Regions from separate parts of the Streptomyces sp. NPDC021562 genome, predicted to be linked through region 2. Evidence: riboswitches for the same ligand, from Rfam matches in the RefSeq annotation. Region 2 holds a riboswitch; the other holds the start of a gene.
The links. Region 2 has a riboswitch for thiamine pyrophosphate ahead of thiC (phosphomethylpyrimidine synthase ThiC). Riboswitches for the same ligand answer to the same signal wherever they lie in the genome.
Positions count from the first base shown of each region.

Region 1: another riboswitch for thiamine pyrophosphate. It lies ahead of AB0G52_RS14560 (thiamine ABC transporter substrate-binding protein); the one in region 2 lies ahead of thiC (phosphomethylpyrimidine synthase ThiC).

Region 1 is NZ_JBFACN010000008.1:108,825-113,718, forward strand. It holds gene AB0G52_RS14555 (iron ABC transporter permease) at 1-1,499, opposite strand, end outside; gene AB0G52_RS14560 (thiamine ABC transporter substrate-binding protein) at 1,538-2,605, opposite strand; TPP riboswitch at 2,686-2,793, opposite strand; gene rlmN (23S rRNA (adenine(2503)-C(2))-methyltransferase RlmN) at 2,818-3,924, opposite strand; gene AB0G52_RS14570 (hypothetical protein) at 4,094-4,387, opposite strand; gene AB0G52_RS14575 (hypothetical protein) at 4,449-4,894, shown strand, end outside.
Region 2 is NZ_JBFACN010000002.1:168,555-173,448, reverse strand. It holds gene AB0G52_RS03205 (IclR family transcriptional regulator C-terminal domain-containing protein) at 1-266, shown strand, start outside; gene AB0G52_RS03200 (SsgA family sporulation/cell division regulator) at 365-802, shown strand; gene AB0G52_RS03195 (YibE/F family protein) at 921-2,423, opposite strand; TPP riboswitch at 2,495-2,672, shown strand; gene thiC (phosphomethylpyrimidine synthase ThiC) at 2,665-4,467, shown strand; gene AB0G52_RS03185 (hypothetical protein) at 4,541-4,894, opposite strand, start outside.

The sequences.
Region 1 (4,894 bases), on a different contig from region 2:
TAGTTGAGATCACCGGGCCGGGACAGCAGCCGGGCCACCGCGACCGGCAACGTCGGGTTGTCGGGCCGGGCGATGAACACGGTCGCCCCGAACTCGCCCAGCGACACCGCGAAGGCGAACCCGGTCGCGACCAGCAGCGCCCGCCGCACCAGCGGCAGGTCGACCTCCCGCCACACCCGCCACGGCGAGGCGCCGAGCACGGCCGCCGCCTCCCGGAGCCGCTCGTCCACGGCCCGCAGCACCGGGAGCATGGTCCGCACCACGAAGGGGACGCCGACCAGCGCCTGCGCGAGCGGGACCAGGATCCAGGACTGCCGCAGGTCCAGCGGCGGCTTGTCCAGCGCGATCAGGAACCCGAAGCCGACGGTCACCGCGGACACTCCGAGCGGCAGCATCAGCAGCGCGTCGAACCCCCGTGCCAGCCGTCCCGCGTCCCGCCGGGCCAGCGCGGCGGCGGCCAGTGCGCCGATCAGCACCGCGACGGCGGTGGCGGCGGCCGCGTACTCCAGCGAGTTCACGACCGACTCGATCGGCGCGACCAGGAAGGTGCCGCCGTCGGCGTCGCCCAGCGCCCGGTAGTAGCCGAGACCGCCGTCGAGCGACCGCCGTACCAGGACGGCCAGCGGCAGGAGGAGGAGTACGGCGATGGTTCCGAGGACCCCGGCGAGCAGCGCCCACTGGCCGGCCCCGCGCGGCCGGCGTGCCGTCACCGACGGGTCCACCAGCCGCAGCGCGCTCTCCCGGCGCCGTACCGTCCACGCGTGCACGGCGAGGATCGCGCCGACCGCGGCGAACTGGACGATCGTGAGGACGGCGGCCGTGGCGAGGTCGAAGATCTCGGAGGTCTGCCGGTAGATCTCCACTTCGAGGGTGGCGAAGGTGGGCCCGCCGAGGATCTGCACCACGCCGAAGGAGGTGAAGGTGAACAGGAAGACCATCAGCGCGGCGGCCGCCACGGCGGGCGCGAGCGCGGGCAGGGTGACCTTGCGCCAGGCGGCCGCCGGCGAGACGCCGAGCATCCGTGCCGCCTCCTCCTGGCGGGGGTCGAGTTGGGACCACAGGCCGCCCACGGTCCGTACGACCACCGCGTAGTTGAAGAAGACGTGCGCCAGCAGGATGGCCCAGACGGTGGTGTCGAGCCGTACGCCCCACCACTCCTCCAGCAGACCGCCCCGCCCGACGAGCGCGAGGAAGGCGGTCCCCACCACGACCGTCGGCAGGACGAAGGGGACCGTCACGACGGCCCGCAGCACCTGCTTGCCGGGGAAGTCGAGGCGGGCGAAGACATAGGCCGCGGGCAGCGCCACCAGCAGGGTGAGCGCGGTCGAGGCGAGCGCCTGCCAGGTGGTGAACCACAGCACGTGCCGGATGTCGGACTGCCCGACGACCTCGGCGATCCGGCCGAACCGCCAGCCGCCGTCGGTCTTCAGGCCCCGGGCGACGATCGCCGCGACCGGCCAGGCGAAGAAGACCGCGAAGAACGCGACGGGCACGAGCAGCAGCCCGAGCCGCGCCGCGGCCGCCCGCCGGCCGGCGGTCACTTCAGTACGAGTGACGTCCACGTCTTGACCCACTGGTCACGGTTGGCGGCGATCTTGTCGGGCGCCATGGTCTCGGGGTCCGGGGCGGCTGGACCGTACTCGGTGAACTCGTGGGGCACCGCGGCCCCCTTGACCACCGGGTACACGAACATGTTGAGCGGCATGTCCTGCTGGAACTCCTTGGAGACCAGGAAGTCGATGAGCGCCTTGCCGCCCTTGGTGTTCCCGGCGTTGCTCAGCAGTCCGGCGAACTCGATCTGCCGGAAGCAGGTTCCGGTGGCTACACCGGTGGGGGCGGTGCTGGGCTTCGGGTCGGCGTAGATCACCTCGGCGGGCGGCGAGGAGGCGTACGACACGACGAGCGGCCGGTCGCCCTTGGCCTTCTTGCCGCCGGCCGAGCCGGAGAACTCCTCGTTGTAGGCCTGCTCCCAGCCGTCGACGACCTTCACGCCGTTGGCCTTGAGCTTCTTCCAGTAGTCCGGCCAGCCGCCGTCCCCGTACCGGGCGGCGGAGCCCAGCAGGAACCCGAGGCCAGGCGAGGAGGTGGCGGCGTTCTCCGTGACCAGGAGGTTCTTGTACTGCGGCTTGACGAGATCGGCGTACGACGTGGGCGGCGTCAGCTTGTGCTCGCTGAAGTACGCCTTGTCGTAGTTCACGCAGATGTCGCCGTAGTCGATGGGCGTCACCCGGTGCTTGCCGGCGTCGAGCTGGTACGCCGTGCCGACCTGGTCCAGGCCCTTGGCCTCGTACGGCTGGAACAACCCGTTGTCGAGAGCCCTGGACAGCAGGGTGTTGTCGACGCCGAAGAAGACGTCGCCCTGGGGGTTGTCCTTGGTCAGGATCGCCTTGTTGACGGCCTGTCCGGCGTCGCCGTCCTTGAGGACCTTCACCTGGTAGCCGGACTGCTTCTCGAAGTCCTTGAGCACGTTCTTGGAGACGGCCCACGAGTCGTGGCTGACCAGGGTGACGGTCCTGGAGTCGGCTCCGGTGCCCGAGGACGAGCACGCGGACAGCGTGACGAGACCGAGCGCGGCGGCCGCGGCCACGAGGGTTCTGGTGTGCACTGGTGTTTTCCTCCTGGGGTGGACCAGGAAGAGACGCGGCCCTGCCCGTGAGCACGGGGCTCGCGGGCAGGGCGCAACAGCTTGAGTGATGACCGAACTTCCTACCCAGAATGACCTGGGCGAGGTTCAGAGGGTCTGCGGCCCGATTGCCGCACTCTCAGCGCTGTGGCGCTCCCCTGTCGGAATATGAAGATGTACCTGCGGCCCTCAGATTACCGCTCGGTGGCCGCGAGCTGGCCACAGGCCCCGTCGATCTCCTGACCACGGGTGTCCCGGATGGTGACGGGCACCCCGTGCGCGGCGATCGCCTCGACGAACGCCTTCTCGTCCTCGGGCCGCGAGGCGGTCCACTTGGAGCCCGGGGTGGGGTTCAGCGGGATGAGGTTGACGTGCACGGGCTTGCCCTTGAGCAGCCGGCCGAGCCGGTCACCGCGCCATGCCTGGTCGTTGATGTCCCGGATGAGCGCGTACTCGATGGACAGCCGGCGGCCGCTCTTCTCGGCGTACTCGAATCCGGCGTCGAGGACCTCGCGGACCTTCCACCGGGTGTTGACCGGGACGAGGGTGTCGCGCAGTTCGTCGTCGGGGGCGTGCAGGGAGATCGCGAGCCGGCACTTGAAGCCCTCGTCGGCGAACCGGTGGATGGCCGGGACGAGTCCGACGGTGGACACGGTGATCCCGCGCTGCGAGAGGCCGAGCCCGTCGGGCGCCGGGTCGGTCAGCGCCCGGATGGCGCCGACCACCCGCTTGTAGTTGGCGAGCGGTTCGCCCATCCCCATGAAGACGATGTTGGAGAGCCGCGCCGGTCCCCCGGGGACGTCCCCGTCCCGCAGCGCCCGCATACCGTCGACGATCTGGTGGACGATCTCCGCGGTGGACAGGTTCCGGTCCAGGCCCGCCTGCCCGGTCGCGCAGAACGGGCAGTTCATCCCGCACCCCGCCTGCGAGCTGATGCACATGGTCACCCGGTCCGGGTAGCGCATCAGCACCGACTCGACGAGCGTGCCGTCGAACAGCCGCCACAGCGTCTTGCGGGTGGTGCCCTCGTCCGTGGACAGATGCCGTACGACGGTCATCAGCTCCGGGAACAGGGCCTCCCGCAGCTTGTCCCGGGAGCCGGCCGGGATGTCCGTCCACTGCTCGGGGTCGTGCGTGTACCGCGCGAAGTAGTGCTGCGAGAGCTGCTTGGCACGGAACGGCTTCTCCCCGGCCTCGGCCACCGCGTCCTTGCGCTCGGCGGGCGAGAGATCGGCGAGATGCCGCGGCGGCTTCTTGGCTCCGCGCGGGGCGACGAAAGTGAGTTCTCCGGGCTTGGGCATGGTGGTACCAGTGTCGCAGATCGACTCTGGTAGCCCAGGCCAGAGCGGGGTGGGGGTGGTCACCCGTAGGCACCGACTGTCAGCGTTGGTCGACCTCGGACGGCCCAGGGACGGCCCAGGAGTCGATCAGCCGTCGCCGTAGGCGCCCAGGTGGCGGTGCCACGGCCCGTCATCCCATCTCCGCTGGAGCAACCGGGAGCCGTTCCCTGTACGGCCATGTAAAGGTGCGGTCGGGTTCGAGATGGGCGTCGCCCCAGTGAATGGCATGGATGCCGTTCTCGGCGTCAGCCGTGAAGAACACACAGACGAGCCTGGTGGAAGCTCCCAGCTCCTCGAACGCTTCGCGCAGCCCCAGGTACTCCTCGGTCATCAGGTCCTCACCGACGTCGAAGAGGGTCTCCGGAGGCTGCGGCCCGTGCGCCCGGAACAGCCGTTGCCGCGTGGGCGACGCGTTGGCGGGCAAACGGGCCCGGTCCAGTGGCCTGGGCCTGTCCGCGTAGCGAAAGGGAAAGAGTGCGTGATCGTTGATTGTGGACGTCGGTGCTGGATGCGGTCTCCGTCCGGGCGAGATCGTGGGACTGGCTGAGGATGCACTCGATTTTGACGGCGGTCTCATCCGAGTGCTGCGGCAAGTGAAGCTGATCCGAGGCAAGGTCGTGGTCGCTCCGAAGGTGTCGGCCCGTCTACTGGCCCAGCAACGTCAACTTCCAGGAATGGAAGCCTCTCTTGTGTCAGCTGGGTTGATCGCGGCAGCCGGGGAGGACGGCAAGTACGAGTCAGCTTGTGAGCACGGCATGCACGCCCTGCGGAACTTCTACGCCTCGCTGCTGCTAGATGCCGTCGAGTCAGGAGCGTACGCGGAAGGCAGTCGACCGCGTGTTCCTGCTGGCACAGCCGGGCACGCGCGAGGAATGACCTCTTCTTATGCGGCAGCGGTTCAACTGGCAGAGCGTCCGGACGGGCCTCCGTG
Region 2 (4,894 bases):
CGCTCACCCCGTACACGGTGCGTGACAGCCACACGCTGCTGCGCAGGCTGGAGCGCACCCGCCGGATGGACCCGGTCGTCGAGCGTCAGGAGTACACGCTGGGGACGGTGTGCGCGGCCATTCCCATCACCGCGGGGACCACAGCCGCCACCATGGCCATCTCGCTGCCGCTGCACCAGGCCGACCGGCTGCTGCCCGCGGCGCGGCAGCTGCAGAGCGAGGTCGGACGGCACCTGGGTTCTTTGGCCATCGCTATCAGTATCTGAAAACTCACTCCTTGTGATCTCCCGTGTACTTTCAGCAAGATTTGACCACTATCAAAGGGGTAAACCCGGCCAGTCGGCGTCATATGACGGGGTAGGCGATGCGCGAGTCCGTACAAGCAGAAGTCATGATGAGCTTTCTCGTCTCGGAGGAGCTCTCCTTCCGCATCCCCGTGGAGTTGCGCTACGAGACCTGTGATCCGTATGCCGTGCGGCTCACCTTTCATCTGCCCGGGGACGCGCCGGTGACCTGGGCCTTCGGCCGTGAGCTGCTGATCGACGGGGTGGGCCGGCCGTGCGGCGAGGGCGACGTGCACATCGCGCCGGCCGATTCCGAGGTGCTGGGTGAGGTGCTGATCCGCCTTCAGGTCGGATGCGACCAGGCGATGTTCCGTTCCTCGGCACCCCCGCTGGTGGCCTTTCTCGACCGTACGGACAAGCTGGTGCCGCTCGGCCAGGAAGGCGCGCTCGCCGATTTCGACGCCCATCTGGACGAAGCCCTGGACCGCATCCTTGCCGAGGAGCAGAGCGCCGGCTGAGATGTCGTGGCAACGGGGGCAGGACTCTTCGCCCGAGCCGCACGAGAAGCCCGAGGAGAACACGCAGGAACGCTTCTGCGTGTTCTCCTGACTCCGCAAGCGCTTCGGGGCGGCGCCGTCAGCGCTTCCGGCGCCGCCCCCGTCCGCCGCGTGCCGCTGTCTCCATGGGCACGACCCTCTCCGTGCCCGGCCGGTCGGCCGACACCACCAGGGCTGCCAGCAGCGTGGTGACCGGCACCGAGGCCACCAGGCCGATCGAGCCGACCAGCGTGCGCACGACCTCCTCGGCCACCAGCTCACTGTTGGCGACCGTCGTCACGCTGCTCTGCGCGATGGAGAAGAGGAGCAGCAGCGGCAGCGCCGCACCCGCGTAGGCCAGCACCAGGGTGTTGACGACGGAGGCGATGTGGTCGCGGCCGATGCGGATGCCCGCCCGGTACAGCCCGCGCCAGCCCATCGTCGGGTTGGCCTCGTGCAGCTCCCAGACGGCCGACGTCTGGGTCACCGTCACGTCGTCCAGCACGCCCAGCGAACCGATGATGACGCCGGCCAGCAGCAGACCGCTCATGTCGATCGACGGGTACAGGCCGTGGATGAGCCCGGTGTTGTCGTCGGTGTTGCCGGTGAGCGCGGCCCAGTCGATGAACTCGGAGCCGAGCAGGCCGATCAGGCACAGCGAGACCAGGGTGCCGAGCACCGCCACCGAGGTACGGGCCGACAGACCATGACACATGTACAGAGCGATCAGCATGATGGCGCTCGACCCGACCACCGCCACCAGCAGCGGGTTGGAGCCCTGCAGGATCGCCGGCAGGATGAACAGGGTCAGCACCATGAAGCTGACGGCCAGCGCGACCAGCGCCATCACCCCGCGCAGCCGGCCCACCACCACGACGGCGAGCGCGAAGATCCCGGCCAGCAACGCCATCGGGAACTTCCGGTTCACATCGGTGACCGAGTACTGCAGATCCTTCGGTGCCGAGGGCTCGTAGGCGACCACGACCTTCTCGCCCTGGTGCAACTGCCGCGACTGGTCGGGCTGCACGATCTCGGTGAAGGTACGGCCCTTGTCCTTGCCGGTGTCGACCCGGACCGTGGCCTTCTTGCAGGTGCCGCCGCCCTCCTGCTTGCCGGACCCTCCGTCGCCGGTGGAGAGGTCACCGGTCGAACCGCCTCCCGAGGCGTTGACCGACTTGCAGCTGACCGAGACGACCTTGGCGACCGTGGCCGCCTGCGTCTGCCGGTCGAAACCGACACCGGTGCGCTCGTGCGGTGGAGCGCCGCCGGGCCACAGCACGACCAGGCCGACCACCACCGCGGCGGTGAAGGGGATCAGGATCGCCGCGATGACCTTGCGCAGATGCTTCGAGACGGGTGCCGCGGGACCGTGGCTGTGCGAGTGGCCGTGCCCGCCGCCGGCGCCGCGGTGTCCATGGCCGTGATGGGCACCGTCCGTCTCATCAGGACTGTGGTCATGAGCGTGCTCCTGACCGGACCTGTGTGCGTGAGCATGTCCGGCACCGGCAGCACGGCCGTCCTGGCCCGGTCCGCCGCCCGTTACCGCGCCGTCGCCGCGCCGTGGGTCAGGAGGCGGATAGGGGGGCCGCTGTGTCGTGGTCACCGCCCGATCATCGCAAGAACGGCAGAGGCCCCCTGTTCACCGCGCCCGAATTGACGCTAGCGTGGAGGCACCTTTGCACACGCGGGAGCTCGGAGCACCGGGCTGAGAGGGCGCTGATCTCCGTATTCGCGATGTTTCACGTGGAACAAGTGAACTTCCACAGGGAACACCGCTCGACGGAAGCCGCTGCGTCGACCGCCGAACCTGTTACCGGGTAATGCCGGCGTAGGGAGTAGGTCTCATGACCAACAAGGACGCACGCACGCCTGCCTCCGACCAGGACGAACAGCCTTCCACGGGCGAAACGTCACGGGGGGCGGGGAAGTCCGTGGGCTGGCACAAGGGGTATGTCGAGGGCTCGCGCCCCGACCTGCGCGTGCCGGTCCGTCAAGTGCACCTCACCAACGGGCAGTCGGTGACCCTCTACGACACCTCGGGCCCGTACACCGATCCGCTCGTCGAGACCGACGTCCGCCGGGGACTTCCCCCGTTGCGGGAGAACTGGATCATCGCCCGCGGTGACACCGAGGAGTACGCGGGGCGGCCGGTCCGTCCCGAGGACGACGGGATCAAGCACACCGCACCGCGCGGCGGTCTGCGCAACCTGGACGCGGTCTTCCCGGGACGTCCGCGGCAGCCGCGCCGCGGCCGGGCCGGAGAGGCGGTCACCCAGCTCGCGTACGCGCGCCGCGGCGAGATCTCGCCCGAGATGGAGTACGTGGCCATCCGGGAGAATGTCGCGCCGGAGGTCGTCCGTGCGGAGATCGCGGCGGGGCGGGCCGTGCTGCCGGCGAACGTCAACCACCCGGAGATCGAGCCGATGATCATCGGCAAGCGGTTCCTGGTGAAGGTCAACGCCAACATCGGCAACTCGGCGGTCACCTCCTCCATCGAGGAGGAGGTGGAGAAGATGACCTGGGCGACCCGCTGGGGCGCCGACACGGTCATGGACCTCTCCACCGGCCGCAACATCCACACCACCCGTGAGTGGGTGCTGCGCAACTCCCCGGTCCCCATCGGCACGGTGCCGCTCTACCAGGCCCTGGAGAAGGTGGACGGCCGAGCCGAGGAGCTGACCTGGGAGATCTACAAGGACACGGTCATCGAACAGGCCGAGCAGGGCGTGGACTACATGACCGTCCATGCGGGCGTCCGGCTGCCGTTCGTCCCGCTCACGGCGAACCGCAAGACCGGCATCGTCTCGCGCGGCGGGTCGATCATGGCGGCCTGGTGCCTCGCACACCACAAGGAATCGTTTCTGTACGAGAACTTCGAGGAACTCTGCGAGATCCTCGCCGCCTACGACGTCACGTACTCGCTGGGGGACGGCCTGCGCCCCGGCTCCATCGCGGACGCCAACGACGAGGCACAGTTCGCGGAACTCCGCACGCTCGGGGAACTCAACCGGATCGCCAAGCGTTTCAACGTACAGACCATGATCGAGGGCCCGGGCCACGTCCCGATGCACAAGATCAAGGAGAACATCGACCTTCAGCAGGAGATCTGCGATGAAGCTCCGTTCTATACGCTCGGCCCGCTGACCACGGACGTCGCACCGGCGTACGACCACATCACCTCCGGTATCGGTGCCGCGATGATCGCCTGGTGGGGCACGGCGATGCTCTGCTACGTCACACCCAAGGAGCATCTGGGTCTGCCCAACCGGGACGACGTGAAGACGGGCGTCATCACGTACAAGATCGCGGCTCACGCGGCCGACCTCGCCAAGGGGCACCCGGGTGCGCAGGAATGGGACGACGCCCTGTCCGACGCCCGCTTCGAGTTCCGGTGGGAGGACCAGTTCAACCTCGCCCTGGACCCGGTCACGGCCCGCGAGTTCCACGACGAGACCCTCCCGGCGGAGCCGGCGAAGACCGCCCACTTCTGCTCCATGTGCGGCCCGAAATTCTGTTCGATGAAGATCTCGCAGGACATCCGGCGCGAACACGGTGGCAGTCGTGCCGAGATCGAGGAAGGGATGGCTCAGAAGTCCAAGGAGTTCGCGGCGTCGGGGAACCGGGTGTATCTGCCGATCGCCGACTGAGGGCGGCCCGGGAGCGCTCGCCCGGCTCGGAGCCGTGTCCGGCCCGCGCCCCCGGGTGGGGGCGCAGGCCGGGCTATTCCGGCTGGTGTTCCGGGCCTCCGAAGTCCGGGCTGGTGTAGTCCGGGCTGCTGAAGCTCGGGCGGGGGGCGGGAGCCGCGCCGTCGTCGGTGCTGAAGCCGGGGCGGTCGTAGCCGAGGCGCGGCATCCGGCCCGCCGGGCCCGACGGGGCTGTACGGCGCAGTTCGGCCGTACCGGCGTCAGTGGCCAGCGCTTCCCGCAGGAAGGGCAGGATGCCTCGCTCCAGCAGGGCGTCCCGCCAGGCCTGTCGGGCCTTGGCCACCTCGCCGTCGGGTTCGCCGTAGGCACCCGCCTCCAGCGAGGGGCTGTTGCGCAGTGCGGTCAGGAGCAGCCCCGCGCCCGCCATGAG